DNA from 2 places in the Pseudoalteromonas sp. SG43-4 genome. Region 2 is predicted to be linked to the other one. Evidence: predicted binding sites of a transcription regulator. Region 2 holds the regulator's gene; the other holds the start of a gene.

Region 1 (16,202 bases), on a different contig from region 2:
CTTAATGCCGTACTTGATGGCAGCCAGTTTGATGGTTTTGTACGCCAAGTTGTATTTTTAACTGATGGCAGCGTAAGTAATGAAGATGCATTATTTAAAAACATTCAAAGTAAGTTAGGCGATAGCCGCTTATTTACAGTGGGTATTGGCAGCGCACCGAATAGCTTTTTTATGCGCCGAGCGGCAGATATAGGTAAAGGGTCATTCACGTTTATAGGCAGCACCAATGAGGTGCAACCTAAAATGCAGCAGTTGTTTGATAAGCTTGCACATCCGGCTATTACTAATGTGGCGCTAAGCGATGAAAGCGGTAACAACTTAGATTTTTGGCCGTCACCACTACCTGATTTATATTTTAGCGAGCCTATTATGGTCGCTATAAAACTTAATAATGCTAAAAGTGTGGTACTTGCTGGGCAAACAGCACAAGGGCCTTTAAGTATTAAATTAAGTACACAAAATAGCTCAAACGCTCAAGGTATTGCAAAACTATGGGCGCGCCAAAAAATCAAGTCATTACTTTTATACAACGAGCAAAGTGTAGTTAAAGATGAAGTACAGGAGCTTGCGCTTACTCATCAATTACTTAGCCCGTTTACTGCTTTTATAGCGATTGAACAAACTCAAATAAAAGAAGTGGCAGAGCAAACGGCGCAAGCTACTAATGCAGTACCACAAGGTATGGCAATGCGTTTACCGCAAACCGATGGGCAAAGCAGGTTAAATATATTACTAGGCTGTATTTTATTATTAGGATTTGGCGCCCTTAAAATAAACCGATCATTTAAATTAAGCAGGGCACGTAAATGAAAAAGTGGCTAAGCGCGGGTTTACTAATAGCTGGGCTTGGATTATTTGGTCACGGTGCTTATATGCAGGCAAAAGCATGGCTTGCTCAAGTATTAATTGAGCAAGCATGGCAAGAGGCGCTTAAATCACCCGGCACTAAAGTAAAGCCGTGGTATTACGCCGACAGCTACGTGACTGCAAAGCTTGATTGGCCAAGTCATAATAAAACATTAAGTGTATTGGCTGGAGCGAGTGGTCGTAATTTAGCGTTTGCGCCTAGCCAATTTTTACCTGCAGGGGAGCTGGGCGGAAAAGAATTTGGAAACGAAAAGGGCGCGCTAATAGCTGGGCATAACGACACCCACTTTGCATTTTTACAAAACGCCAAAGTGGGAGAGGCGTTTACTTTGCAGCTGCAAAGTGGGGTGATTCAAAATTATAAGGTAACGGGGATTGAGGTTATTCATCAATCCCAAAACTCATTTTTACAAACACCTGGGCTGTATTTGCTTACCTGTTACCCTTTTGATTCGCTTGCCTCGGGTACTGATTTAAGATTGCTTGTATCTGCGCAAATGTCTTCGCCTGATTCACTAAGCGGTATATCAACCACGAGTTCTTGATGGCGCTGGCTTACCATTACGCCAATAAATACCACAAATATGCTCAGCCATTGCCAAACGTTGAGCACTTCGCCCAAAATAATAGCTGACAAAATAAGTGTAAAAATAGGAATTAAATTAGAGTACGCAGCAGCGGTTAATACCGATACCTTGCTAATTGCATAGTTGTACATGCCGTAGCCGCCAAGGGTTACACACGAGCCTAAATACAAAATGCTCATGAGCGCAGTTAAGTCGTGTTGATTTTCGCTTGGTAGGTCGATAAAAAATAAAAACGGCGCAAAAAACAAGCTGCCGCTAATACCTTGCAACGCAATTAAAGTCAGGGGCGAGTAGCGATTAGCTAAATGTTTAATACTTACGGTATAAAATGCAGCGCACACCATAGCCATAAGCTCTAAAAAGTTACCTAGTAACGGATTAGGTGCTTGGTCGGTACTTGGTGAAAGAAGCGTAAGTAAAATACTGCCGCCTATACACAGCGTAAAACCGACAACAATGGCTTTACTTATATGCTCTTTAAGTAATACAAAGGCAAGCAACGCAATAATAATAGGCAAGCAAGAGACAATGACACCGGCCTGCGAGGCTGATGTGTATTCCATTGCATGGCCTTCAAATAAAAAGTATAAGCAAGGCTCAGCAAGCGACATACCCACTAAATACTTCCAGTCACCTTTTAAGTACTCAAACCGAATAACGTAGCGCCATAAACAAAGCGACAAAACTAACGTGGTGAGCATGCGTAAAAATATCACCAATGCAGGGTCGTAAATAGCAATGGCGTATTTCAGCGCAATAAAAGAGCTGCCCCATAAAAAGGTGGCAATAATTAAACATAAACTGGCAGGCATAGAGAGTAATTTACTTAATTTAATAAAATCAGATCCTAGCATGAAAATTTTTAACTTGTTCAAAAATACCGAGCTGGTATAAATTAATTCATCTTTAATTAATCAATAGTAAAAAGCACATGCAAAGGGAACAGGTAATAGTTGTAAAGCTTGGTACAAGCGTACTAACTGGCGGCACCGATAAGCTAGACAAAGCACATATGGTTGAATTAGTACGCCAATGCTGCGAGCTTAAAAAGCAGGGGCATCAGGTTATTTTAGTATCGAGCGGCGCGGTTGCTGCTGGGCGCGAACAACTATTAAAACCCTGTGGCAGAAGCTTAATTGATAAACAAATGCTTGCTGCAATTGGACAAGGTCAACTTATTCATATTTGGCAGAGCTTGTTTGCTTTATATGGGGTAAATGTAGGGCAAATGCTGCTTACTCGCGCTGATGTAGACGACAGAGAGCGCTACCTTAATGCCCGCGATACACTCAATGCGTTATTAAATTACGACGTTGTGCCCATCATTAACGAAAATGACGCAGTCGCTACCAGTGAAATAAAAGTAGGCGACAACGATAATTTATCGGCACTTGTTGCTATTTTGGCTAATGCTAATAAATTATTGCTACTTACCGATCAAGAAGGGTTATTTACCAGCGATCCTCGCACAAATGCCGATGCCACCCTCATTGGCGAAGTAACACATATAAACGATGAGCTGCGCCAACTTGCTGGTGGCAGTGGTACAAACTTAGGTACTGGCGGCATGGCAACCAAATTACAAGCAGCCGACATCGCAAGGCGTGCAGGCGTTGAAGTCATTATTGCTAAAGGCGCTGGTAAAAACGTTATTTTAAAATGTATGAGTGACGAGTTACCTGGTACACGCTTTTTAAAACTCACCGCCCCAAAAGATGGCCGTAAAAAATGGCTACTAGCTGGGCCTAAAAGTACCGGCCAAATTGTTATAGATGCAGGTGCTATTAGTGCCCTTCAAAATAAAGGTGCAAGCTTACTTGCTAAAGGCGTTACTAATGCATTTGGACGTTTTGAAAGAGGCGATTTAATTGATTTAATAGATACTAAAAATCAAGTAATTGCACGTGGCTTAACGCGTTTTAGCAGTACCGAGATAAATAAAATCAAAGGCGCACACTCAAATCAAATAGGTGAGTTACTTGAATACGATAGTGGTGCAGAAGTATTGCATCGCGACGACTTAGTATTACTTTAATACCTATTCTAAAGGATTAGTTAATAAGTATTACCTCATAACTTAGTAAATTCATGAGTATTGTCTAGACTAATAAAAGTTTAATTAGTTTAGGCAGTGTAATGAAGGCAAATAAGTGTGGGCACGAATGGATTATTAAGCTTACCCAGCAAGAGGAAGAAAGTGATTTAGATAGCGCATTAATACAAATAATTAGCGACTTGCTCGAAGTTGATAATTTTGCCATTTACGTCAATAAAAATTTTTCAGCCCCCATACCCCCTACTCTTATTAATTCAAACAGTAATTTAGAGCAATTAAGCCCAGATGAAGCATCATTGTTATTACAAAAGGTCACTCAAAATAAAATTAGGGTGAGCTATGCCTTTAGTAGCACATCAAGTTACGTGCCTATTTATCATTTTGGAAAAGTAGTCGGCACTTTATTAATAGAAACCGAGCAAGAATTACCAGAACGAATAACTATGTTAGCTGTACATATTTTAAATATTTATGCTAATCAGCTTGGGCTATTATATAAGTCGCGGTTAGATCCACTTACAGAGCTTTTAAATAGGCAAACATTTGATAAAAAAGTAATTGAGATTGTATCGGGTAACGGTTTTTTGTTACCAAGAAATGATAACAATAAAAAGCGACGTTGGTATTTAGCTATTGCCGATATCGACAACTTTAAAAATATTAATGATAACTACGGGCATGTAATTGGCGATGAGGTTATTTTACTTGTTGCACGGCTACTAAAAAATAATTTTAGAATTGAAGACTATGTATTTAGGTATGGTGGTGAAGAATTTGCAATGTTATTTCAAGCAAAAACAGAGGCTGATGCACATGTTGCACTTAACCGGTTACGCCTTAATGTTGCCCAATACCCTTTTCCACAAATTGGCCAATTAACCATTAGCATTGGTTTTTTAGAGTTAGTGAGTATTGATACTGTATCGAGTATTGTAAATCAGGCTGATTTAGCGCTTTACTACTCTAAAAATACTGGCCGTAATAGAGTTACCTCCTACAGTGAATTAGAAGTTAATAACGAACCAAAGATAGATAACAGTATTGAGCTTTTTTGATTGTAAATTTGTGCTAAAATCTGGCTCCTTAAATTGTTGTAAGCAGAGCACAGAACATGAAATTAGTTCGTTGGTTTTTAGGTTGTATAATCTTATTCTTTAATTTTGTATTTACTCCTCGCAGTAAAAAGCGTGCAAGCGACGAGCAAGCACAGCTTGATCAGCAAACCTCACAATTTAAACTGTACCAATTTAAAGCATGCCCGTTTTGTGTAAAAGTACGCCGCGCTATTAAGCGCGAAGGCTTAAACATAGAAACGCGTGATGCAAAAAATAATGAGCAATATCGTCAAGAGCTTCTTGAGCAAGGCGGCAAAGTTAAAGTGCCTTGTCTGCGTATAGAGAAAAATGGCCAAGTACAATGGCTGTATGAATCAAACGATATTATTGCTTACTTAAACAAAGTAGCTGCATAAACCACTTTTATTATCTCACTTATTTAAAGAGAATTTACCATGACAATTCGCACCCGTGTTGCCCCGTCGCCAACTGGTGACCCGCATCTTGGCACCGCTTATATCGCCTTATTTAACTACTGTTTTGCTAAACAACAAGGCGGTGAATTTGTACTTCGTATAGAAGATACAGACCAAGTACGTAGCACGCCAGAGTCTGAACTTGCGATTATGGATAGCTTACGCTGGTTAGGGCTTGAGTGGGATCATGGTCCTGATGTGGGTGGCGAATTTGGTCCTTACCGTCAATCTGAGCGTAGCGATTTATATAAAAAATACGCGCATCAGTTAGTTGACGATGGTAAAGCGTTTTACTGCTTTGCAACAAGCGAAGAGCTTGATCAAATGCGTGAAGAGCAAATGGCAGAAGGCTTGCGCCCTAAATACGACGGTCGTGGTTTAAACCATACAGATGAAGAAATTAAAGCAAACTTAGCGGCAGGCAAACCTTACGTTATACGTATGAAAATCCCAAGCGAAGGCACATTTAAGTTTAACGACTACCTACGAGATGAAATTGAGATCCCGTGGGAAAACGTAGACATGCAAGTGCTTTTAAAAGCGGATGGTTTCCCAACGTACTTTTTAGCGAACGTAGTTGATGACCACCATATGCAAATTAGTCATATTTTCCGTGGCGAAGAGTGGATTAACTCAGCACCTAAGTTATTAAAACTTTACGAAGATTTTGGTTGGGAAGCGCCAGTACTTGGTCATTTACCATTACTACGTAACCCAGATAAATCAAAGCTATCTAAGCGTAAAAATCCAACGTCTATTAACTACTATAAAGAAATGGGTTACCTACCAGAAGCCGTGCTTAACTACTTAGGTCGTATGGGTTGGTCAATGCCAGATGAGCGTGAAAAGTTCACACTTAATGAAATGATTGAAAACTTTGACATGAAGCGCGTATCGCTTGGTGGTCCAGTATTCGACGTGGATAAATTAAGCTGGTTAAACGGCATGTGGATCCGTGAAAATTTAACCGACGAGCAGTTAATTCAGCGCTTTGTTGATTGGAAGTTTAACGGTGAAATGTTAGCTAAAGTATTACCTGAGGCTAAAACGCGTATTAATACCCTTTCGGATATGGTTGAGCTGGCAGGGCACTTTGTAGGTGGTATTCCAACTTACGATCCTGCGCTATTAACAGCTGGTAAAGCAGACGAAAACGTAATACGCCAAGCACTACAATTTTTTGTATGGCAGCTAGAAGGCTTACGTAGCTTTGATAAGCCCGCTATTTTTGCAATTGCAAAAGAAGTGGCTACATTCCACGAGCTTAAAATTAAAGACTTTTTAGAGCCAATTTTTGTCGCAATTACAGGCAAAACATCAAGTACGTCAGTGCTTGATGCAATGGAAATATTAGGCTCTGACTTATCACGTGCTCGTTTACGTGTTGCACTTGCTCATTTAGGTATTTCTAAAAAGCAGGCTAAAAATATAGAGCGTGCGTACCGCGAATACCCAAGTGCATAATTACTAAACAATGTACTTTTAAAAGCCGAGCTTAGTAAAATAAGTTCGGCTTTTTTGTTTCAGGCTGTTTAGCTATATGACATCGTATTTTGATATTGTTTAGCCTAAGCATTCATAATTTACTAAATGCTACAATGCGGCATATAAACTCATAGGAGGCAGTATGATTGCACTTGTAAAAAACAAAGCCATTTTTAGCAGTAACACATTTTCGATAAACCTTGTTACTTACCCAACCAATCATAGCGTAATGAACCATATTGACCCTGTGCAGCAAGGGCGCTATTACAAGCTTAATTTTGTATTAGAGAAACCTAAAGCGGGTGGGGTATTTAAATGCTCAAAATGCATTATAAATTTATTTAATCGCGTGTATTTGTTCAGACCCGATAAGTACGAACACAGCGTATCTAAAATCGAGTCTGGAAAGCGTGTACTACTGAGCTTTGCGCTTAATATATAATTTGCACTTTTACTTATTAATAGTCGTAGGCCTGTCCGGTGCATAAAACAGATAGGTCGCAATACGATACAGACGTTTCACTACAGGAATTAATAGTAAAAGCATTCCCGCCCCTGCGCATAGCATCAGCTTTAAGTAAATCAATCGCGTTTGATTTAGAGCGATTGTAGCTTACATTATTGTTGCCCATACCGTCGCCATCACAGCTTTCACCTTCTATTCGGCCTAAAAGTGTTGCGCCACTTTCGTGTGCTTCTTGGTCGCTATAAAATTGCTGTAAATCTCTTTTATTAACGTAGGTGCCAATTTCTTGAGATAAAACACCGTTGTCTATGTCTGTATGATAGGTCATTCCTGAACAACCGGTTATTGTGGCCAGCACTGTTATTGCCGCTATAAAACGTAGCATATTTATTAGTCCTTTAATTTATTATTTAAAGTAGTAAATTACTAACAAAATCAAACGCTGGCAATGTTTGCTAACGGGTAAATTGTTAGCATTTGTAAATGTATTTAGATTTTACTGAGCATAGGGTAAGTAAACAAAAAGAAGTGAAAAACGTTCACTAACCAGTGGCATATAATAGCCCATTCTAAACGCAGCGTTTTATAAAGAATATAGCCGTATCCTAAGCCTGCAATAAATGAAACCAATACATAGTTAATTCCTCCAGCAAAATGTGCTAAAGCAAACACTGCAGCAGTCATTATTGGGGCAAGTAACGCTAGGCGAGTAGATGAGATTATTTGGCTAAGTTTGGTTTGTAATAACCCTCTAAATAAAGCCTCCTCAGCTACACAGGTAAATAAAAGATTAATAGCAATAAAGGCTAACCAAAAGTCGGGCACTTTTGGGTTAAAACTTACAAGTTCAAGTATTAAAGCCACAGTGAGCGAAGCTAAAACCGTAGCAATAATTATAAAAATGGGCTGTTTAACGTTTAATCGACTTACTTTATTAGAGTCTGCTTTTAAAGCTTTTTTATTCGAATAAAAGTAAGCACAAAGAAATAACCCCGCCATAGCTTTATCAAAATTAGCATAAAGGGTAAAAGCAATCGCATCGCTTGTAATACGCTCATCTATAACAATAGGGAGGTTATTAAAACCAGGCACCCAATGAAGTGCTAATGCCAGTGAGAAAGTTATAAAAACAGTACTTAATATAGCGCGTATTATTGCTCGCTTTGCATTTAGCGCGCAGTAGTATAAAACAACGTAAAGCCCAATGCTGAGCAGAGCATATAAATTTACATAACCTTGAAAATACGCACTTAGAACACTTAAAGCCATTAAGTAGTGCCAAAGGGGTTGCCGCATTATTGATATTTTGCAGTACGGAAAAACACATATAATTGATAGCGCTAACAAATAAAAGGTCATTGTTTTTTTATTGCTCTGTTTTATTTAGCCATTAATCTAACAGATTCGACCTCTCAATATTTTTTTTCTGGTAATATAGATAGGTTATAAGCAGTTTAAGCAGTGAACAAACTATGTTAAGTCCTTTTTTTCAGCAGCATGCTGATTATGTTTCTATCTCTCGTGAGCAGGGTTGTCGCTTCGCTAAATGCATTGCTGACGATTACAATCCACTTCATGACAAAGATGCCAAAAAGTTTTGCGCGCCAGGAGACTTACTTTTTTCATTGGTACTAGACCGCTACGGTATTAGTGAACAAATGGAATTTACTTTTGCCGGTATGGTTGATGAAAACACCAAACTTCATTTCCCTGAGGGAGCCGATGAGTTTGATGTAACCAATGGCGAAAAAGTCATTTTAAAGGTAAAGCGCAGCGGTAAAACCAGCCAATGCCCAGCACTAACTAATAGTCTAATAAAAAATTATGTTGAGTTTTCTGGTACTACCTTCCCGCATGTAATTATCCCATTAATGGGCAAGCAAGAGGTAATGATAAACCCTGCTCGTCCGATGATAATTTACGAATCAATGCTTATTAATCTTGATAACCTTGATATAACAGCGCCAATACTTGAATTTGCAGAGCCAAGCTTTGAGTACACTGGTAAGCGCGGAAAAATTACACTACGTTTTAACCTGTTAGAAAACGGCGTTAAAGTGGGCAGTGGTGAAAAGCACATGGTGGTTTCGGGTATTCGCGAATACTGCCAAGCAACAGTTGATGATTTAATTGCGTTTTACAACGAACGTAAAGCAACACTAAAGCCAGCTTAAAGCTACATAAAATTATAAAAGGCGCTAAATACAACGGTTATTTAGCGTCTTTTTTATTATTTTAGCGCTAAAGTGAAAGTGAGCAACCACGATTAAATACTTTTCTGGACTGGTTAATTTACGCAGTACAGTAATATGCGTACAATAGCGCTCTTTGTTATTTTAAAGCTAAGCCTATGTCTGCCACTACGTTCTCATCACTTAATCTCGACCCGTTATTATTAACAGCGATTGAGCAAAATAATTACACTCAACCTACCGCAATTCAGATTAAAACTATTCCGCCTATTTTAGCCGGAAGTGATGTAATGGGCAGCGCGCAAACAGGTACGGGTAAAACCGCCGCCTTTGTTTTACCTCTATTACATAAGCTTTTAAATACCCCTAAAAAGGATGAGCAAGGCCTTGCCCGCGTTGTAATTTTAACGCCAACACGTGAGCTTGCTCAGCAAGTATTTGCAAGCTTTGAAAAGTACGCACAAGGCACTAATATCAATGGCGCTTTAGCCTATGGTGGCGTAAGTATTGGCCCTCAAATAAAAGCACTTAAAACAGCGCAAGTTATAGTGGCAACACCAGGGCGTTTGCTTGATCATATAGTTAAAGGCAGTGTGGTACTTTCAAGCGTAGACTCCTTAGTGTTTGACGAAGCCGACCGCATGCTTGATATGGGCTTTATTGATGAAATTAGACGTATATTGCGACATATCCCGGGCGATCGCCAAACTTTACTATTTTCAGCTACGTTTGATGACAGCGTGTTTGAACTCAGTAAAAAGTTACTTAAAAACCCAGAACTAATTGAAGTTGATAAACGTAACTCAGCCGCGGTTGAAGTAGAGCAAGTTATTTACGCTGTAGATGAAGACCGTAAGCGCGAACTTGTATCGCACATGATTGGCATGAAAAACTGGCGCCAAGTGCTTATTTTTACTCGCACAAAACAAATGGCTGATCAGCTTGCTAAAGAAATGTGTAAAGATGGTTTAAAAACCGAATCAATCCATGGCGATAAATCGCAAGGCGCACGCGACCGTGCATTGCAAAACTTTAAAGAAGGTATTACACGCGTACTTGTTGCAACCGATGTCGCTGCGCGTGGTTTAGATATTTCTACACTTAGATACGTAATTAACTTTGAACTACCTTACATTGCCGAGGATTACGTGCACCGTATTGGCCGTACAGGTCGTGCTGGTGAACAAGGACTTGCTATGTCGCTGGTAAGTCTTGATGAGCAATGGCTGCTAGAAGAAATTGAAGTACTACTCGATACGCGTTTAACGCCGCAGTGGTTAGAAGGTTACGAGCCAGATCCTAATAAAAAGCCAAAAGATAATCGTAAAAATACTAACAAGTCGCGAAAAGATCGCGATAAAAAACGCATCACTGGTAAAAGAGAGCCAAGCAGACGTCGTAAATAATAGCTTTTACGTTGTTTTTTTGCCTATACTGGAGCTATTAAATAGCCGAGGTAAAGTTAATGTTTGAAACTGATAAATGGGCATTCTCTGGTGTTGATGGCCAAATATCTTTGCATAAATGGCAAAAAACAATGGACCTTATCACGGGGCTTTTTTCAGCCCCGTCTGGTTATATAGTTCAGGCAACAAGCAAAGGCTATCGCGTTGTTATTAGAAATAACGAAGGTGGCTCAAGCTTTGAAACCAACCCGATACTTCCCCCTCAAACTCCTCTTTTTTGTCGGCACGTCGCTGAAACTAATAATATTTTATATGTTAATGATGCAAGCAATAACTATGCATGGAACACCCTACCAGAAGTAGTTGAGGATGGCGTTGAATCCTACCTAGGCTTACCTATTCATTGGCCAGAAGGTGAAGTATTTGGCACGCTATGCTTAAAAGACACTAAAATAACTAGCTATACCGATGAATACTTTGAGCTCATAGAGCAACTACGCGATTTAATTGAAGACGACCTAGCGCTTGTTTACAGCTATGAACAAATGCGCGAAATAGCCATGTTAGACTCATTAACAGATATTTATAATCGCCGAGCACTTAACTTACTAGCTCAGCAAAAGCTTAATTTAGCACTGCGTTTGGGCTTCGACGTATGTTGCTTGTTTATAGATATAAACGACTTTAAAAAATTAAACGACACCTTTGGTCATGAAGTAGGTGACAAAGCCTTAATTATTTTGGCTGATACGCTAAAAACGCATTTAAGAGATGCCGATATAGTAGGGCGTTTAGGTGGTGATGAGTTTGTTGCAGTAATGCAATTAAGCGATAAAAGCAAAATTAACTACATTATGGATAAAATATCCTCTGAGTATACAAATGCTTTACTAAAAGAAGGTGTTTGCGATTTATCGCTCAGCATTGGTTATAGTTTTACTAATAAACAAAAGCAGCCCTTTGAAGCGCTATTAAATGATGCAGACCACGCAATGTATAAAAATAAACAAGCGTATAGACTCGCTAAAAAAGCACAATAATAAAAGTAAGTTCGTCATGACTCATGACTCATGCCACAAAAACTTGGCTGGTTTTTTCTGCGATAGGTTTTATTTTTGGTGTTATGTGCTCCTCTATGGGGTTTGCCTTAAAAAGGCTTGAGAGTAATAACCAAAAATAGCTTCAAAAATAGCTTCAATGAATAGCTTAAGCTGCAAATTTTTACTTGTACTTCTTAATTTATTTTTCAAAGTACGGACATAAAAAAGCAAGCCATGAGGCTTGCCAAGAAGGGTGTTAATTAGCTCTTACCTAGCCTTTAAGCTATTAGCTTTTCAGCAAGGTTTAATTCCATAATAGCTTTTAATAAACGGTATAAGTTAATTGATGCATCAATTTCTTCTTTACGGTTTGTTAAGCTTTCAATATTTAAGCCCAGCGGTACATCTAAATGCGCACAGCTTTTAAGTATTAAGTCGAGGTTTTCGCGGCAAATACGTACTGATTCGCTTAATGTATTGTCTGCATCAAGCATGCGCCATTTTGTTGCCTCTGGCACTGAGATACCCAACCATTGCATAAACTCTAAGGTTTTTTCGCCGCCGCACGGGGTAAACGTTAATATAATACGTTGTGGTGTAATACCCTGCGCTTTACATGTACGTGCGTAGCTAGTGATTAGCTCTATAGTCGCTTGTGCATCGTAAACAGCTTGCGATATAAAAAACTGACAACCTTGTGCTGTTTTTTCTATTAATCGTTCGTGCTCATTTCGTTTACTTGAATGGCGTTCAGCAATCGTAACGCCACCTAAAAAGAAATCATCTGATTGCTCAGCCAATGCTTTATAAGCATCTGGCAGGCTTAGCTTTATATCGCCTATCGATGATGGGCTACCTACTAAAACAACATTTTGTAAATCGTAGTCGTTTTTAGTTTCACTTAGCCAATCTTTAAATTCGCCTATGCCACGCTGCGCCACACTTTTATAAGTAATCACATCTTGTGCAGATAAATTACGAAGTAAATGGCTGTATTCACGCGGATCAACGGTTTGTTTAAACGCAAATGGGCGGTCTTGGTTAGTTCGGCTGCTTTCGTCTTGAATGTCGTAAATTATCACGCCGTCGTATTCAATTTCGTGTAAGCGACCTAATAGCTTTTCTGCAATGGTTTTTAATTGCGCTTTATCGGTGCCAATTTTAGGCGGGGTAGTACCAATAAGATAAACACCTTGATTGGTGTCCACTATCTTCTCTTTTAGTGATAAAGCCATAATCCTCATTCCAGCTAAGTTTGTTTTGATGGATTTAATATAGCAGCCATTTAGACGTCTAGATAGATTTATTTAATGAAAGTTTTTCAATTAACATGATGTTTATTCATAGTGCTTGTTCCCATAATTTATAATTGACACAGTTGTTTACATAATAAATTCCCTTGGGGCTCTTATATTTATTGGCTTTGGGGCATAATTAAAGAGTTAAATCTGACAACAAATTTGCTCAATTTAAAAAGGGACAACAATGAAATTTAAATTATTAGCAACCAGCTTAGCGGTATCGCTGGCCTTAACGGGTTGCGCCATGCAACAAAACCAAAGCACGCAAACAACAGCACAACAAGAACAAGTAAATAAAGCTGATGACCGTGTTTTTTCACAAGATTACTTAATTGAAGAGCTAGAAAACGGCTTACGTGTCATGGTTGTTAAAACCGATTACCCTGATGTAGTGTCGCTGCAAATTCCGGTATCGGTTGGATCGCGTAACGAAGTTGAAGAGGGCAAAACAGGCTTTGCTCACTTTTTTGAACACATGATGTTTAAAGGCTCACAAAAATACCCTGAAGATGTGTACTCAGACATATTAAAAAATTCAGGTGTTGATAACCGCGCATATACAACAAACGATTACACAAATTACCATTTAAACTTTTCAAAGCAGCACCTTGATAAAGTACTTGAGCTTGAAGCTGATATTTTTCAAAACTTAACCTACACCGAAGAGCAATTTAGAACAGAAGCGCAAACAGTAAAAGGTGAGTACTTAAAAAACAACGCGAGCCCAATTCGTAAATTATTAAGCGCTGTACGCGAAAAAGCGTTTGATAAGCACACGTATAAACACACCACTATGGGCTTTTTTAAAGACATAGAAGCCATGCCTGATCAAATGGCCTATGGTAAAGAATTTTTTGCTAAGTTTTATAAGCCTGAGTATGTGTCACTTGTCATCGTGGGCGATGTAGACCCACAAGCAACAATGGCAATGGTTAAAAAGCATTGGGGCAGCTGGAAAAAGGGTAACTATGTTGCTGACATTAAAGCTGAACCTGTTCAACAAGCACCAAAATATTTACACCAGCAAGATGAAGCGCTACCAGGGCATTGGTTACTCGTATCGTACAAAGGCGCTGCGTGGGAGCCTGCTAAAAAAGACAGAGCGGCGCTTGATTTAATCTCACAGCTTTATTTTTCTAGTAATTCAGATTTATATCAAGAGCTAGTGGTCGACAAACAAATTGCCAGCCAAATGTTTACCTATAACCCAGAGACTAAAGATCCGGGTTTATTACACGTATTTGTTAAAGTAGAAAACGCAGGCGATTTAGCCACTGCGCGCGATGCCATTAATCGAACTTATGCAAAAGCACGCACTGAGCTTGTTGATGAGCAAAAGCTAAGTGATTTAAAATCGAATCTTAAATACAGCTTTATTAATGGCTTAGATTCGTCGCAAGCGATTGCATCAACCCTTGCCAGCTACATGCATTTTGAGCGCGATCCTGAGGTTATAAACCAGCTGTATAAATCGGCAGATAACATCACCAGCGCAGATATTAAAGCCGTTGCTAATAAATACTTTACTGATAACGCACGTACCACATTAACAATGTCGGCACTTGATAAAGCCCCAGGTTTTGAGCAAGAAGTTAATTTAAATGCGCTTACTGCAAAGCTTGAACAAGCACCTGCGGCACCTGCATTTAAAGTACTTGATAAAACCAATAGCTCGCCGTTAATCGATGTTAACTTTTTATTCAATACCGGCGCGGCTGCCGACCCTCAAGGCAAAAAAGGTGTTGCAGCGCTCACTGCGGCAATGCTTGCACAAGGTGGCTCAGAGGCGACAAGCTATAAAGATATTCAAAAAGCACTTTATCCGCTTGCAGGTAGCTTTGGTTATCAAATAGATAAAGAAATGCTGTCGTTCCAAGGGCGTATTCATAAAGACAATGCAGCGCAGTGGTATTCACTTGTGAGCGATCAATTATTAAACCCAGGCTTTAGAGACGATGACTTTAAACGCCTTAAAAAAGAAATGATCGATGGTATTAAATCAGGCTTAAAAGCATCTAACGATGAAGAGCTAGGCAAAGAAGTGCTATACAGTGCACTTTACAACAATCACCCTTACGAAAGTTACAACTACGGTGATATTTCGGATTTAGAAGCGTTGACGCTAGATGATGTTAAAGCGTTTTATAACAGCGAGCTTACGCAATCTAAACTCACGGTTGGCTTAATTGGGGCTGTGCCTGCAAACTTTAAAGCTAAAATGATGAGCGATTTTGCAACACTACCAAAAGGTGAGCAAAGCCGTTTAAGTATTCCTGATGCGCCAGTGCTTAAAGGTCATCATGCAACTATTGTAGAAAAATCGGCACAATCGACTGCTGTATCGTTTGGTTTTCCTATTGATACAATAAGAAGTAGCGAAGACTGGACAGCCCTTTGGCTTGTGCGTTCGTACTTTGGTGAGCACCGTAGTTCTAACAGCTTTTTATATGAGCGCATTCGTGAAACTCGCGGCATGAACTATGGCGATTACGCATACATTGAATACTTTCCACGTGGTATGTTTCAAACCAAGCCAGATGCAAACCTAGGGCGCTCAGAGCAAATATTTCAAGTGTGGTTACGCCCACTTCGCTCTAATAACGATGCGCACTTTGCAACACGTACCGCCTTGTTTGAGCTAGATAAGCTAATTAAAAATGGTATGAGCGAAGGTGATTTTGAAGCTACGCGTAACTTTTTAATTAACTTTGTGCCGCAAATGGTTGCAAGTCAAAATCGCCAATTAGGTTACGCGCTTGATAGCGAATTTTACAACACTGATAACTTTGTAAGTTACGTAACTAATAAACTTAAAACGCTAACGCTTGCTGATGTTAATCGCGTTATTAAAGAAAACTTACAAACAGACAATGTTCACTATGTATTTATTACTGGTGACGGCGCTGATATGCAAAAACGTTTAGCATCGCAGCAAACATCACCAATGATTTATAACACTAATAAACCTGCTGAATTAGTGGCTGAAGATAAAGTGATTGCTGATTATAAATTAGCAATTCCTGCAAAAAATATTGAAGTGATGAAAGTCGATAAAGTATTTCAATAATTTAAGTGTTTTTTAAGCGTTAAAATAATGCCTCGGTGCTATAAGCATCGAGGCATTTTTATTATTTAATAATGAAACTTAATAAACAGTTATACCTAATAACCAGAACAAATAACTAAGGGATTAACACCTTAGTGGTTAAATCCGTTAGACTTGGGAAAAGGCTATTTTATATCAACTTAAGGCAGTGCAGTATTATGCGTC
Region 2 (16,202 bases):
AACGACGTATGGTGCCAGACTTCGGGTTTGGAGAGCGATGCGGCCTTAACTAGAGGTTCCTATGAAAGAAGGTATTCACCCTAAGTACGAAGTAATTTCTGCAACATGTTCATGCGGAAACAAATTCGAAACTAGCTCAACTCTTTGTAAAGACATTCACTTAGACGTATGTTCTGCGTGTCACCCGTTTTACACTGGTAAGCAAAAGATTTTAGACACTGGCGGCCGTGTTGATCGCTTCAACAAGCGCTTCGGTGCACTTAGCAGCAAGAAGTAATTATTGCTGTTTAGTTAAAAAAAGCACCTTAGGGTGCTTTTTTTGTGTCTAAAATTTACCACTTCTTATCTTATTTAGCTTGCTCGAGCTACATCACACCTTGCATAACTATTTCCTATTCTTATTCTGAGTATGCATAAACCTTTGCAGACAAATTGATAGATATTCTCTATATTTTAAATAGTACAAATTTTAACTAGGTTGATAAAAGTAGCTAACGTGGGCTTATCTGTTTTTAAAGTAGTGTAGTAGGCTGTTATTTTAAGTTTATGATGATGCGTTAAACATACATTTTTTTAATATTTTAATAGACATAAACGCACCTCAAAACTTACTTTTTTGGTGAATTTTTATTTATCAAATGTTTATATAATCCTGCAAAGTTACTGAAAAACCTCTTAAAATTAAAGGATATAGCATATAACAGGATAGACCTGATATTGCTTGGAATTTAAAAATAATAAGGGTATCGTACCCCAAGACTCCACCTCTCACTTTAACTTAAATTGCAGGATACCATCGCGTTATGTCTGACTTTCGTGAACAAGCACTACATTATCACTCACATCCCGTACCTGGTAAAATTAGCATTGAGCTAACAAAACCAGCTGAAACAGTTCAAGACTTAGCCCTAGCTTATAGCCCAGGTGTCGCTGAGCCTGTACGTGAAATTGCCGCAGATCCTGCAAATGCATATAAATATACCGGTAAGGGTAACATGGTTGCGGTTATCACTAATGGTACTGCAATTTTGGGCTTGGGTAATTTAGGTCCTTTAGCGTCTAAACCAGTAATGGAAGGCAAGGCGTTATTGTTTAAACGTTTTGCAGGGCTTGATTCTATTGATATTGAAGTAAAGCACAAAACAACAGAAGACTTTATTAACACGGTTGCCAATATTGCTGACACATTCGGTGGTATTAACCTTGAAGATATTAAAGCACCAGAGTGTTTTGAAATTGAAAAAGCATTAATAGAGCGTTGTAGCATTCCTGTTTTTCATGACGACCAACACGGCACCGCCATTGTTACGGCTGCCGGCATGTTAAATGCACTAGAAGTACAAGGTAAATCAATTGAAGATGCAATAATTGTATGTTTAGGTGCAGGCGCTGCTGCAGTTGCGTGTATGGAACTGTTAATTAAGTGTGGTGCACTGCGTGAACACATTTATATGCTTGACCGCAAAGGTGTTATTCATACTCGTCGCGATGATTTAAATGAATATAAACAGCTTTTTGCTAACAATACCGATAAACGCACATTGCAAGATGTAATTGCAGATGCTGATGTGTTTGTTGGTGTTTCGGGTCCTAACTTGTTAGCTGCCGAAGATTTAAAACTAATGGCAGAAAAGCCGGTCGTGTTTGCATGTTCAAACCCAGATCCAGAGATCGATCCTGCACTTGCACACGGCGCACGCAATGATTTAATTATGGCAACAGGGCGCTCTGATTACCCTAACCAAGTAAATAATGTTTTATGTTTTCCGTTTATTTTCCGTGGTGCACTTGATGTACGTGCAAGCGCGATTAACGATGAAATGAAAATTGCTGCAGTTGAGGCTATTCGTAGTATTGCCAAAGAGCCTGTACCTGCAGAAGTTTTAAAAGCCGCAGGCGTAGATAAGCTAGAGTTTGGTGCGCAGTATATTATTCCAAAACCAATGGATCCGCGTTTACTACCGCGTATAGCTAAAGCTGTAGCACTTGCTGCGGTAGAGTCGGGTGTTGCGCAAATTGACTTGCCTGAAAACTATATGGCGTAATATATAACGCTTAAACAAAAAAACCTCAGCAATGCTGAGGTTTTTTGATTAAAAAGGTAATGATTTATTCTTCGTTTAAAATAGGCACTTCTAAACCCATTTCTTGCATTATCTTTTTAACTTCTTCTGGTACTTTTTCTGCGTTGTCTTTACGTAGGTCATCGTCATTTGGTAAAGGTTGACCAGTAAATGCATGCAAAAACGCCTCACATAGCAATTCACTATTTGTTGCATGGCGAAGGTTGTTGATTTGACGACGCGTACGCTCATCCGTTAAAACTTTTAATACATTTAGTGGGATCGAAACGGTGATCTTTTTAACTTGCTCTGATTTTTTCCCGTGTTCTGCGTATGGGTGAATATACTCACCATTCCATTTAGCCATAAGATGTATCGTTGCCTCAGATTATTAATTTCTCACACGGTATAAAAAGCGTGTAAATATGCGTGAAATTCTATCGATTTAAAAAAGATAGTCAAATAATAGATACCGATCTATCTTAATAAGCCTATTTGGGATGTAAAAATAAGCTCACTTTTGTGAGCTAAAATGTGATACTAGCAAACGCCTTACCTAACTTTAGCCATCTAGAGCTTTAAAATCCTTTGACTTATTAAAACGGATAACTTACTCTTTTAGACGTCTAAACATCCAAATTAATCAGGTGACGAATATGAGCGAAAAAAACAAAGCGACCATTGCTGTACGTAACGGCGTTGATGCTGATAAACATCATGGTGCAGTGGTGCCGCCAATTTATTTATCAACGACTTATTCGTTTGCCGACTTTGATACTAAGCGTGAGTATGATTATGGCCGCAGTGGTAACCCTAATCGTGATATTTTAGCAGAGACGCTTGCTAAGCTTGAAGGTGGCGCTCGTGGCATAATTACGGCCACTGGTATGGCTGCCGTGCATTTAGCTACTCAGCTACTTAACAGTGACGACACGTTAGTAATTCCACATGATTGTTATGGTGGAAGCTATCGTTTATTTACATCGTTACAAAAACGCGGACTATTGAAGCTTGAAGTATTAGATTTAACAAAAGAAGAAAGCCTTCAACAAATTTTAGCAATTAAACCTAAGCTTATTTGGATAGAGACTCCAAGTAACCCAGTACTTCGTTTAACCGATATTAAAGCGGTTACCGATGTTGCTAAGCAATGCGGTGCATTGGTTGCCGCAGATAACACGTTTTTGTCTCCTGCCTTACAAAACCCTATTAAGTTTGGTGTAGATATTGTGGTGCATTCAACTACTAAATATATTAACGGGCACTCAGATGTAGTGGGCGGCGCTGTTATTGCTGCAACACAAGAGCTTGGTGATGAGCTTGCTTGGTGGGCAAATAATATTGGTATTACGGGCGCCCCTTTTGATAGTTATTTAACGCTTCGTGGTCTACGTACTTTAAATGTGCGCTTAAGGCAGCACCAAGAAAATGCGCTAGCAATAGCTGAGTACCTTGAAAGTTCCAATTTTGTAAGCCAAGTTTACTATCCTGGACTTGAGTCGCATCCTCAACATGAACTTGCTAAAGCACAACAACTTGGCTTTGGTGGCATGGTTAGTTTTGATATTAAAGGCGATATAAACGACGCGGCAGCATTTTTAACTAGCCTTAAAACGTTTAGTTTAGCTGAGTCACTAGGTGGCGTAGAGAGCTTAATTTGTCACCCTGCAACTATGACGCACGCAGGTATGGAGGCAAAGGCACGTTTAGAAGCGGGTGTGGGCGATACGCTTATTCGTATTTCGGTTGGTATTGAAGATATACACGATTTAATAGCTGACTTTGAACGAGTATTTGAACTTGTAAAACCAGGGCAAAATAAAAATGTTGGCCGTGTAGGCAAAGGTGCTGGCACTTCTGGTGGAAACGTTAAATTAAGTGCAGCCCGTCCAGCGCTTTGGTAATTAATACCAATCCGCAATAATACCTAATCAATTTGAGGGATTAAACCGCACGATAACATCGTTAAAAATTCCTAATATAGAACAACTAAATAACGAAATTTTTGCCTTGTTATCGATACGGTTTTCTTACCTCAAAATAGACAACTTAATTAAGCGAATTGGTATAAATATGGTCAATTGTGTACATAAATTTGGTGGTTCAAGCTTAAGCTCTAGTGAGCGCTATCAAAGCGTAGCTAAAATAATTATTGGGCATACTCAGCCGGGCGACTGTGTTGTGGTGTCTGCTGCAGGTAAAACTACAGATACACTTGTGTCGTTGTGGCAAAGTTATCAGCTGCAAGACACGCAAGCTGTCGCTGATATTTTACTGCAGTTAAATAACCATCAAAGCGATTTAATTGAGCAGTTATTACAAGCTGATTTAAAGCGCTGCGCACTTAGAACACTAAATACCGAGCTTAGTAATATTGCAGAACTTGCTCAAGCTGAGCAGCTAAAAGAGGCTGCGTTACTTGCGCACGGGGAACTGTGGTCAGCACGTTTACTCGCTACTTATTTACAGCAGCTAAATATTGAGGCGTGTGCTCAAGATGCCCGTAGTCTTTTTACCTTAAACGATGGTGAATTAATGCATGCGCAAAATGCGCAGCAATGTCGACAGTCAATTTTACCTAATAAGATAAATGTTGTTACTGGGTTTATTGCCGCCGATACGAAAGGTGAGACCGTAACACTTGGACGCAACGGTAGCGATTATAGTGCAACACTACTTGCAAATTACTGTGATGCTAAGCAGGTATGTATTTGGACCGATACACAGGGTGTGTTTAGCACTGATCCTCGAAAGGTAAAAAAGGCGATTAAGTACGGCAAAATTTGTCGCGGACAAGCTAATTTATTAGCTCGTTTGGGTAACCCTGTATTACATGCAAAAACACTATCGCCACTTAAAAACAGCGATATTAAGCTAGCTGTTCGTAGTAGTTTTGATGTGCAAGCAAGCCCAACAGATATAGTAAAAGAAGGTTCAGCAAAGAAAAAGCGTTTTATAACCACGCTGCAAAATGTTGATTTGTTAATGGTTGAAGGATTAAGTGAAGGTGAGGTCGCAAGCGTTAGTCAGCTTATTCAGCATAGCCTTCATCATTTTAACCATAATGGTGAAGTGTATTTAGTAGTACCGGCTGCACAAACATATCAAGTTATTAATTACTTTGCTGGTAGAGCTAATATTAGTGAGTCAAATTTAAATGGCTGTGCAATTGTTGCCCCTGAGCAAGACGTTAGCGTATTAAAACTGCAAGCTTTAGAAGTATTAGCTGAGCAGACTATAAAACCGCGTTTTGTGCATCAAGATAATGGTTATGCTTTATTACTAACAGACCAATTTATAGATAGCGATATACAAAGCGCCTTACACGATAAGCTAATCAATAAAGGCCAAGAAATAGCCGTTATAGTTGCGGGCCTTGGCAATGTAGGCGATGCTTTTATTGAGCAGTTATCGGCACAATTTGAGCGTTTATCAGACGACTTTAGTATTAAATTGGTAGCGCTGGTTCGCTCTAAACATATGTTATTTAATGCAAGTGGCATAAATATATCGCAATGGAAAACTCAATGGCAGCATGAGGCGAATAGCTATGAAGCTGCGGATTTACTTAATGCGATAAGCGAGCTTGACTACGAACATAAAGTTTTAATTGATATTACTGCAAGTGAGCAGTTTAGCTTTTTATATACAGATTTTGTAGACCGAGATTGTCATTTAATTAGTGCTAACAAATATGCAGGTACAGCACCTACTTCTTGGTATAAAGCACTTCGTAGTAACCTTGGCGAACGTAATTTACATTGGCGATATAATACAAGTGTAGGTGCAGGCTTGCCTATCAATTTTGCTTTGGCTGATTTGCAAAATAGTGGTGATAAAATTACGCGTATTGAAGGCGTGTTCTCGGGTACACTTTCGTGGTTATGTAGTAAGTATGATGGTACCACTGCTTTTTCTGAGTTGGTATTAGAAGCTCAGAAAATGGGGTTCACAGAGCCTGACCCTCGCGAGGATTTATCTGGACGAGATATGCAGCGTAAGTTACTTATTTTAGCCCGAGAGTTAGGTATAGAGCTTGAGCTTGATGATATTAGCTTATCGGCATTAATGCCCGGCGATCTTGCGCTAGGAAGCTGGGAAGACTTTCTAAACAATAAAGCCCAGCTAGATGCGTTCATTGAAGAGCATACTGATACAGCAAAAGCTAATAACTCAGTACTGAGATACACAGGCCTATTAGATATAACAAAAACTGAAGTTATCGCTAAAGTAGGAATTACGTATGTGACCAATGGAGATGTGTTAGCAAACCTTACACCTGGCGATAATATTTTTGTAATTAATAGCAAATGGTATAGTGATAACGCGCTTGTGATTCAGGGGCCTGGGGCTGGGAAAGAAGTAACCGCTGCGGGTGTACACTCTGACTTATATTGGCTTGTTCAAAACTTAAAATAAGCCATTATTTAAATTAAAACGGCAGCTTAAATAAGCTGCCGTTTTTTGTATTACAGAGATATTATTAAAATAGCTCTTCTTCGGTTTTTGTGTCTTCTTCAAATATATCGTTTGGCTGAGATAGCACATACTTTGTCGGTGCAGTGCCTTTTTCGAAGTATTCAAAGCGGCTGGTGTAGTCATTTTTGTGGCTTAGCAAACCAGTGGCTAAATCAATACGAATCGAAACAAGCCCCTCAGGTGGCTCAATTGGCGCTTCAGGTGTTCCCTCAAGTGCGGCTTTCATAAATTCAATCCATGCAGGCTGCGCTGTTTTAGCCCCCGATTCAGCACCAGATATTTGGCTGCTATCTAAGTTGTTATTGTACGTAGAACGGCCAAGAGCGTTACCTGGGTTATCAAAGCCCACCCACACAGAAGTCATTACTTTACTGTTAAAGCCACTAAACCAGGTGTCTACAGAATCGTTTGTTGTGCCTGTTTTACCCGAAAGATCACGACGTTCTAAAGCTTGTGCGCGCCAACCTGTACCACTCCAACCCGTTTTATGGGCCCAACTACCGCCGCCCCAAATACCACTGTGCATTGCATCAGCAATTAAAAATGCATTCTGCTTAGAAATAATTCTCGGTGCACATTTTTTTGTTGGCTCCACTTCATCACTACTATTATGAAGTGAGAATTCATTATGTGTTGGTAAAGACTCTTCGTCACAGGCAAGGGCAGGGTTTGCTTTAAACAATACATTACCGTAAGCATCTTGAATTTCTGAAATAAAGTAAGGTTCAATTAAGTGGCCACCATTGGCAAATGCACTCATGCCACGAGCAAGTTCAAGTGGAGTAATGGAAGCACTACCCAGTGCTAGTGATTCACTGCGATTAATGTCTGAATCTTTAAAGCCAAACTTTAATAAATGATCAGCTGTACGTTGTAATCCAACGCCGCGTAGTAAGCGCACCGAAATAACGTTTTTAGATTGTGCTAAAGCACGGCGAATTCTTATCGGACCATTATATACAGCAGGACTGTTTTTGGGACGCCATGCTACGCCTTGGCTTTTATCCCATTGGTTTATAGGAGCATCGTTTAATATAGACGCAAGCGTGTAACCTTTTTCAAGTGCTGCTGAATATATAAAAGGTTTTATATTAGAACCTACTTGACGCTTTGCTTGTACCGCTCGGTTATATTGACTTTGTTCAAAGCTGTAACCACCTACAATAGCTTTAATTCTGCCATCTTGTGGGTCGAGTGACACAATAGCACTTGATGCTTCTGGTATTTGGCTTAGTAAGTAGCTGTCATCTTCATTTTTACGCACCCATATTTGCATTCCTGGCGTTAAAATATCTGTAGCTGCTTTTGGAGCAAAACTTTGGCGGTAACGAGTAATATATTTACGCGCCCATTTTAAGTTATCCCAAGTAAGAGTTGTGCGCTCGCCACTTTTAAGTAATACCGACGCTGTTTTATCATTAACACTAAGCACGGCTGCTGCTTTCAAAGTACCCAACTCATTTACGCTTTGTAATTTACTGAGTATTTGTTGCTCAGTTAAAGCAGGTTGTGTTTCAGGGTCCCATAAAGCATCTGTTGGTCCTCTAAAACCATGGCGCATATCGTAATTATGTAAGTTATTTACAAGTGCGTTTTGCGCTGCTTTTTGAACTTTAGACTCTACCGAGGTGAAAATTTTAAAACCTGAGTTGTAAGCTTTATCTATTCCATAACGCGAGACCATTTCAGCGCGCACCATTTCAGAAATATACGGGGCGTATAAATTTATTTCAGCACCATGAAAATAAGCGGTGATAGGTTGGCTCGTTGCTTCGTTATATTCTTCTTGAGTAATATAATTTTCAGTTAATAAACGCCCTAAAACAACATTTCGGCGTGCTTTTGCACGCGTTGGGTTACGAATTGGGTTTAAAGCTGAAGGGGCCTTCGGTAAACCTGCAATCATCGCCATTTGTGCAAGTGTTAAATCTTTTAACTCCTTACCGTAATAAACTTGTGCTGCAGCACCAATACCAAAAGCGCGATTACCTAATTCTATTTTATTAAGGTAAAGCTCTAAAATTTCGTCTTTTGTTAATACACCTTCAATATGTAGCGCTATAAATATTTCTTTAACTTTACGAATATATGCTTTTTCGCGAGTTAAAAAGAAATTACGAGCAAGCTGCATAGTAATAGTACTTGCGCCTTGTTTTTTCTCGCCGGTAGATATAAGAACAATAGCCGAACGCACAATACCTATAGGATCTATGCCTATATGATCGTAAAATCGATTATCTTCTGTCGCTAAAAATGCATTAATGAGTGTTTGAGGAATTTCATCAATAGTCACTGGAATACGACGCTTTTCACCAAATTGATTGATTAAAAGCCCATCTTTTGTGAATACTTGCATAGGAGTTTGTAATTGCACGTCTTTTAAAACTTGCACACTGGGGATATCAGGTTTAACGTAGTAATAAAGACTGACCAAAGTGATCAGACCAATTAACACACAAATGATAAAAAATTGTAAAGTTCGTTTTAATAAAATCACTTATATTTCCCTAAATGGACTCCCAATTGCGAGTTTTGACTGCTAGTATATATTGATTAAAAAATGAATAATATTTTTTCAGATAAAAATTATAACTTGTTTATTATTAAAACAAAGGCCAAGTTGAAACATGCTAAGTCAACTATTTCAAAAACCGTCCCCGATGATGGTAGGAATTGATATTGGATCGCACTCTATCAAAGCGGTGCTTTTACGTGAAATTGAAACTGGATTTCGACTAGAAGCACTTGCAATTGAGCCGATGCCAAAAGGTGCGATGAGTGAGCGCACAATCCAAGATATTGAAGCGATTGGTAACGTTATTACAAAATTAAGAAAAAAATTACCGAAGTCGTTAAAATCTGCTGCAGTGGCTGTTTCTGGCCAAACAGTTATTACAAAAGTGATCTTCATGGATGTATCGTTAACAGATGCTGAACTTGAATCGCAAATTGAAATTGAAGCTGATAGTTTAATCCCTTACCCACTTGATGAAGTGAGCCTCGATTTTGAGAAGCTTTCGACGAATGAGGCCGATCCTAGCAAAATGAATGTTTTGCTTTCGGCTGCTCGTACTGAGAGTGTTGAAGCACGGGTGGGCGCTTTAGAAGCCGCAAATTTAGAGGCCAAAATAGTAGATGTAGAAAGCTACGCATTGAGCCGTGCTATGGACGTTTACTATCAACAATTACCTAGCGATGCATTTAATAAGTGTGTGGCTGTGGTCGATATTGGCGCAGTTTTAATGCTTGTGAGTGTTGTGCAAGCTGGGGAAACCATTTATACCCGTGACCAAGTTTTTGGTGGCGATCAATATACAAATAGTATTGTTGCTTATTATAATAAAGGCTTTGATGAAGCCGAAATAGGCAAAACATCAGGTGATTTACCGCCAAACTATACCTTTGAAGTATTAGCCCCTTTTCAAACTTCGTTACTTCAACAAGTTCGCAGAGCTGTGCAAATGTTTTTAACAACCAGTGGTAAAGAGCAAATAGATTATATTGTATTAACGGGCGGTACATCGATGATAAAAGGTATCGACCGATTGCTTATTGAAGAACTCGGTATCCACTCAGTTGTTGCAGAGCCTTTTGTAAATATGGAAATTTCCCCAAAGGTAGACCGTAATATAATGCAGCGTCACAAAACGCAGTTTGCAATTGCAACAGGGTTGGCATTAAGGAGTTTTTCAACATGCCACATATAAATCTACTGCCTTGGCGTGAATCACAACGCGAAGAATCGAAAAAGAAATTTGTAACTATACTTGTTGGTGTCGTTATACTTTGTTTTGCAAGTATGTATTTATTAAGCTCTTTTTATAGTGCCTTAAAAGACGGTCAAAACTTAAAGAATAATTATTTAAGCTCAGAAATTAGCATGCTAGATAAAAAAATAAGTGAAATACGAAGCTTAGATAAAAGAAAGGAAAATTTACAACAGCGTATGAGGCTCATTGAAGAATTGCAAAGCAGCCGTAACTTGGGTACGCAAATAATGGATGAAGTTGCCAAAATAGTGCCAGGTGGTGTTTATTTAACAAAACTGGAGCGCAAAGGCAGCCAAATACATGTTTTAGGACGTAGTGAATCTAATAATCGTCTATCAACAATGCTCCGCCAAGTACAAAGCTCATATTTACTAGAGAATCCTTCAATGCAGGGCATTGTTGCAGGCGATCAATCTTCGCGTTTACTTAGTGATTTTAATATGGAATTTTATGTAAAACCATTTGATAAAATTGGTGAGGTTAGCGATGAACCTTGATTTTAAAGCACTGAGTGAAATTGATTGGAATGAAATAGAGCTTGATAACATTGGTGATTGGCCAATTGCTGTTAAAGCAATTTGCTGCACATTTGTTGCGGGCCTTGTATTGTTTTTTAGTTATAGCCTATTAGTTTCTGATGAAATTGACAGCTACCATAGTGCCGTGGCAAAAGAAGTTGAACTACGAACAACTTATCGAACTAAGTATGCAGTAGCGAGCAAGCTTGAAATATATCGTCAACAAATGATTGAAATGGAAGATAAGTTTTCACAGCTATTAAAGCGTCTACCCACTTCGAATGAAACTCCTGGTTTACTTGATGATTTATCATATGTTGGGACAACGAGTGGTCTGACTTTTTTAAAAATAGGTTGGCTGCCAGAAGTTGAAAAAGAATTTTATACCGAGCTGCCTATTAAAATCGAAGTAATAGGTAGCTACCATGAGTTTGGTGAGTTTGTAGGTAAAGTGGCCCAGTTACCCCGAATTGTAAGCTTACATGACTTTTCTATTTTATCATCGGGCGATAAACAGTTAACATTCAGTGTTGTTGCAAAAACATATCGTTATGAAGAAGGGGTTAAAAAATGAAACTCCTTCGCGTAGTACCTTTAGCTATAGCGTTTGTTTTAGCTGGTTGTAATGATGACACTTCTGAGCAAAAAGAATTTATTGATCAGGTAAAAGCAAGCACCACACCAAAGGTTGAGACGATTCCTGAACTGACAAAGTTTGAAATATTTGAGTACAGTGCTGGTCAGCTACGTAGCCCGTTTGTAGCGCCTCAGCCTGAGATTATTCAAAATAAACTAACGCAAGTAAAAAACTGTTTGCACCCAGATCAAGAGCGTCGCCGCGAACCGTTAGAGAAATACCCGCTAGATAATTTAGCAATGAAAGGCACAATTGGCTCTAGTGGACAAATATGGGCATTAATTACAGCAACAGATGACACTTTGCACCGCGTAACGGTAGGGAATTATCTTGGAAGTTATGATGGCAAAGTAAAAAGAGTAAGCAACGACTATATAGAATTAGTGGAATTAATCCCTGATGGGTCTGGCTGTTGGAAAGAGCGCCTGACGAAATTAGAAATGTTAGAGGCGGCAACAGATGGCGCAAATTAATAATAAAAAAGGTAAAAATAGGATGCATAAGGATGTACTTTGGCTTCATCGTATTTCACGGACATTACTGGCTGCTGTTGCTTTAGTCACTGTAAACTCAGCCATAGCTGGGCCATTGCTTTATGATGTTCGTTATAATCCATTACTTAAAGGCGAAACTGAATTACAGCTTGTTTTTGATGAAGAGTTAACCTTTGAACCAAAAGTTCAAGTGTTTAATAGCCCAGCCCGAATCGAAATGTTTTTTGATTCTGCAGAGTTAGAAGTTGGTTTAAATGATGTTGAAGTTAATCAAGCTGGAATTAGCAGTGTTACTAATGTTTTAACTAACAGTGGTTTAAAGGTAACGGTAAACTTAGATAGATTAAAAATTTATGAGACTGAAGTTCATAACAATTTAGTATCGATACGTGTCTCTGATAACCCTCTTACAGAACCTGAAAATGAAGATGTAGTGATGGACTCAGGTGATGAAAGTGGAAATTACATTAACCGTATCCAGTCAATTGATTTTAGACGTGGTGAGAAGGGTGAAGCAAAAGTACTTGTATTTTTACAAGACACTCAAGCTGCAATTGAAGTCCATGAAAGTGGCGGGAAAATTTACGCTGACTTTCATCACACCGATATTTTAGACGATCTACTTTATGAATTAGATGTATTAGATTTTGGAACTGTTGTAAGTAATATCGAGACTTTTAAAGAAGATGGTTTAAGTCGTGTTGTTATCGAACCTAATGCTCAGTTCACGTTTACGTATCAGCAAATAGATAATATTTTAACGTTGACAGTAGAAAAAGATGAAACGCAAAATGCGTACTTAGATGGTGGTGTTGAGTATCAAGGTCGCCCTATGACCTTAAATTTTCAAGATATCTCTGTGCGTGCAGCACTGCAAATTATCGCGGGTTACAACGACTTTAACTTAGTAACCAGTGATTCAGTAACGGGCAATATAACGCTGCGCCTAGATGGTGTACCGTGGGATCAAGCGCTTGACGTAGTACTACGTATTAAAGGGCTAGATAAGCGCATGGATGGCTCTATATTAATGGTAGCGCCTGCAGAAGAACTTGCAGCACGTGAAGCCAAAGATTTAAAAGCTAAACAGCAAGTTGAAGACTTAGAGCCTCTATATAGTGAATACATCCGATTAAACTATGCTAAAGCCGAAAATTTTGCTGATCTATTAAAAACAGATACAAACAGTATTATAACTGCCCGTGGTAGTGTATCTGTTGATCAACGTACAAATACTTTGTTAGTAAAAGATACTGTTAAGAGTATAGAAAACATTCGCCGCATGATTGAAACGCTTGATATTCCAGTGCAGCAGGTTGTAATAGAATCTCGAATGGTAACTGTGCGCGATAACGTTACTGAAGACTTAGGCGTACGTTGGGGCTTTAGTGACCAAGGCAGTAGTGTTGGTATTTCAGGCTCTCTTGAAGGCGCAGAAGGTATTTATAATGCGACATCTACTTCAGATGCACCAAGTATTTCAGACCGATTAAATGTAAATTTACCTATCACTAACCCTGCGGCTAGCATTGGCTTACACATAGCAAAACTGGCTAACGGCACGCTGATTGATTTAGAGCTAAGTGCGCTTGAGGAAGAGAATAAAGGCGAGATTATTGCTAGTCCACGTATAATAGCGGCTAATCAGCAAAAAGCCCGAATAGAGCAAGGTACTGAAATTCCTTATACTGAGTCAGCTTCAAGCGGTGCTACTACCGTAAGCTTTAAAAAAGCGGTACTGAGCTTAGAAGTTACACCTCATATCACACCTGATAATAAAGTAATTCTAGATTTAATTATTACTCAAGATACACGTGGTGATACTGTACAAACAGGTACTGGTGAAGCGGTGTCTATTGATACTCAAGAAATTCAAACACAAGTGTTAGTCGAGAATGGCCAAACCGTAGTACTCGGTGGTATTTTCCAACAGCAAATCATTAATACTACGAGTAAAGTGCCAATTTTAGGTGACATTCCTTACGTAGGAAGACTATTTAAAACCACAAGTGAGTTTAATGAAAAGCGTGAATTACTTATTTTCGTGACACCGAAAATACAAATTGATTAAAATACAGTGGTTTTATGTTAACCAACGGGTGATTATTTAGATTAATTGCTCGTTATATGGCTTTTTATTCTAATTGACTTGAAATACCCCTGCAATTACTGAGATAATCCCCTCCTTAATTTTGGGGCCAGGTCGTTAGGCGGGGTTTTATTTCAAATTTTAGAGTTTGTTTGTACTAAAAGATATGGCTGAGAAACGTAATATATTTCTAGTTGGCCCCATGGGGGCTGGCAAAAGCACGATTGGTCGTCACATCGCTGACCAATTACACCTTGAATTTGTTGATTCTGATCAAGAAATCGAACGCCGCACAGGTGCAGATATTGCATGGGTATTCGATCTTGAAGGTGAAGAAGGCTTTAGACTTCGAGAAGAGTCTGTTATTGGCGATTTAACCGAGATGCAAGGTATTGTACTTGCTACCGGTGGTGGTTCAGTAATGAGCAAAGAAGTTCGAAACAAGCTTTCGGCTCGAGGTATCGTTGTATACCTAGAGACACCTATAGAAAAGCAAGTTGCACGCACGCAACGCGACAAGCGTCGCCCATTACTGCAAACTGAAGAAGCACCTCGTAACGTACTAGAGCGCTTAGCAGAAGAACGCGAGCCCCTATACAAAGAAGTTGCCGATTTTGTTGTACGTACCGATGAGCAAAGCGCTAAAGTTGTTGCTAACCAAATCATCGAGAAATTAGATTTTTAAAAACCAATAATAAGGAAATAACTAAGCATGCTTAAATTAACAGTTAATTTGGACGAGCGAAGTTATCCTATTTATATTGGGCAATCTGCACTTCAAGATAATGGCCGCCTGGTTCACCACATTGGTGATTGTCGGCCTATCATCATTACTAATGACACAATAGCGCCTTTATATTTACAAGCGTTACTTGACTCATTAGCAGATCAAAATCCGCTATCTTTTATTATTCCTGACGGTGAACAATATAAATCACTTGAATGGTTTGAAAAAATATCAGCATTTTTACTCCAAAATAACTGTGGCCGAGATACGTGCTTAATTGCGTTAGGTGGCGGTGTTATAGGTGATCTAACTGGTTTTGTAGCGGCGTGTTATCAGCGCGGCGTACCGTTTATTCAAATACCAACGACAGTGCTTTCACAGGTTGACTCATCGGTAGGTGGTAAAACGGCAGTAAATCATCCTTTAGGTAAAAATATGATAGGGGCATTTTATCAGCCTCAAGCGGTTTTTATTGATACACAAACATTACACACCCTACCAGCAAGAGAGTTTGCAGCAGGTATGGCTGAAGTAATTAAGTATGGTCTGATTTACGATACTGAATTATTTGCATACTTAGAGCGAAACGTAGCTAATTTGCAGCAACTAGATGAAACGTGCTTACAGCATATTATTTTTAGATGTTGTGAAATAAAAGCGCTTATAGTTGCGCAAGATGAAAAAGAGCATGGTTTACGTGCTTTATTAAACTTAGGTCATACATTTGCCCATGCAATTGAGGCAGAAATGGGCTACGGCGTTTGGTTACATGGCGAAGCTGTTGCAACTGGCATGGTATTAGCAGCTAAACTTGCCAAGACACGCCAAGATTTAAGCGCAAGTGAAGTTGATCGAATTATTAAGCTGCTTGAACTATATAATTTACCAACAGAAATTCCAAAGCAAATGACTAGCGAGCAGTTCCTAACGCATATGCGTAAAGACAAAAAGAATAAAAGAGGCACTATACGCTTTATTCTACCTACCCAATTTGGCCAGTGTGCATTAGTTGATGATGTCTCTGATGACCAAGTTAGAGACTTAATCGAGCAGTAAATGCAGTCACAAATTTTACCAAGCCGTGCGGCTTTGGTGGATAGAATCGCACTGCAATTTGAGTACGGACAAAATTTAATAGTTTTACTTGGCACATCGGGGCTAGGTAAAAGTTATATGCTCGAAACCTTCATTACAGATAAATACAATGACTTTAATAAAGCGTTTGTGCAAGTAAGTGCACAAATGACTGACGCTCAGCTAATGAGCGATTTATTAGAGCAAAGCTTTAATTCCCCTTTAGTTGATCATAATTTAAGTTTACCTGAAAACTATTACCAGCTGCTTGAGCAACAGCAGTGCGGACCTTGTTTATGGGTGCTTGATGGCGGTAGGCAATTATCTGAAGAGATACTAATTGAGCTTGAG

The links. Region 2 encodes MetJ, which represses methionine synthesis genes. Its sites were predicted from a motif close to TAGACGTCTAGACGTCTA; they were not measured.
Positions count from the first base shown of each region.
Region 1: a site for MetJ is predicted at 12,909-12,926, ahead of H5160_RS10620 (methylenetetrahydrofolate reductase). Genes of this name have one in related genera too.

Region 1 is NZ_JACJFB010000009.1:38,674-54,875, forward strand. Features, by position in the region: gene H5160_RS10555 (marine proteobacterial sortase target protein) at 1-810, shown strand, start outside; gene H5160_RS10560 (class GN sortase) at 807-1,412, shown strand; gene H5160_RS10565 (DMT family transporter) at 1,307-2,266, opposite strand; gene proB (glutamate 5-kinase) at 2,386-3,489, shown strand; gene H5160_RS10575 (GGDEF domain-containing protein) at 3,591-4,565, shown strand; gene H5160_RS10580 (glutaredoxin domain-containing protein) at 4,622-4,981, shown strand; gene gltX (glutamate--tRNA ligase) at 5,021-6,505, shown strand; gene H5160_RS10590 (2OG-Fe(II) oxygenase) at 6,669-6,968, shown strand; gene H5160_RS10595 (hypothetical protein) at 6,985-7,377, opposite strand; gene H5160_RS10600 (CPBP family intramembrane glutamic endopeptidase) at 7,482-8,261, opposite strand; gene H5160_RS10605 (DUF3581 domain-containing protein) at 8,465-9,166, shown strand; gene H5160_RS10610 (DEAD/DEAH box helicase) at 9,343-10,590, shown strand; gene H5160_RS10615 (sensor domain-containing diguanylate cyclase) at 10,650-11,630, shown strand; gene H5160_RS10620 (methylenetetrahydrofolate reductase) at 11,909-12,865, opposite strand; gene H5160_RS10625 (pitrilysin family protein) at 13,116-15,998, shown strand; gene cysE (serine O-acetyltransferase) at 16,196-16,202, shown strand, end outside.
Region 2 is NZ_JACJFB010000002.1:71,305-87,506, forward strand. Features, by position in the region: gene rpmE (50S ribosomal protein L31) at 62-277, shown strand; gene H5160_RS02365 (malic enzyme-like NAD(P)-binding protein) at 804-2,045, shown strand; gene metJ (met regulon transcriptional regulator MetJ) at 2,110-2,430, opposite strand; gene metB (cystathionine gamma-synthase) at 2,720-3,967, shown strand; gene metL (bifunctional aspartate kinase/homoserine dehydrogenase II) at 4,137-6,482, shown strand; gene H5160_RS02385 (penicillin-binding protein 1A) at 6,547-9,039, opposite strand; gene H5160_RS02390 (pilus assembly protein PilM) at 9,170-10,249, shown strand; gene H5160_RS02395 (PilN domain-containing protein) at 10,237-10,809, shown strand; gene H5160_RS02400 (type 4a pilus biogenesis protein PilO) at 10,799-11,404, shown strand; gene H5160_RS02405 (pilus assembly protein PilP) at 11,401-11,940, shown strand; gene H5160_RS02410 (type IV pilus secretin PilQ) at 11,927-14,032, shown strand; gene aroK (shikimate kinase AroK) at 14,217-14,735, shown strand; gene aroB (3-dehydroquinate synthase) at 14,763-15,833, shown strand; gene H5160_RS02425 (SPOR domain-containing protein) at 15,834-16,202, shown strand, end outside.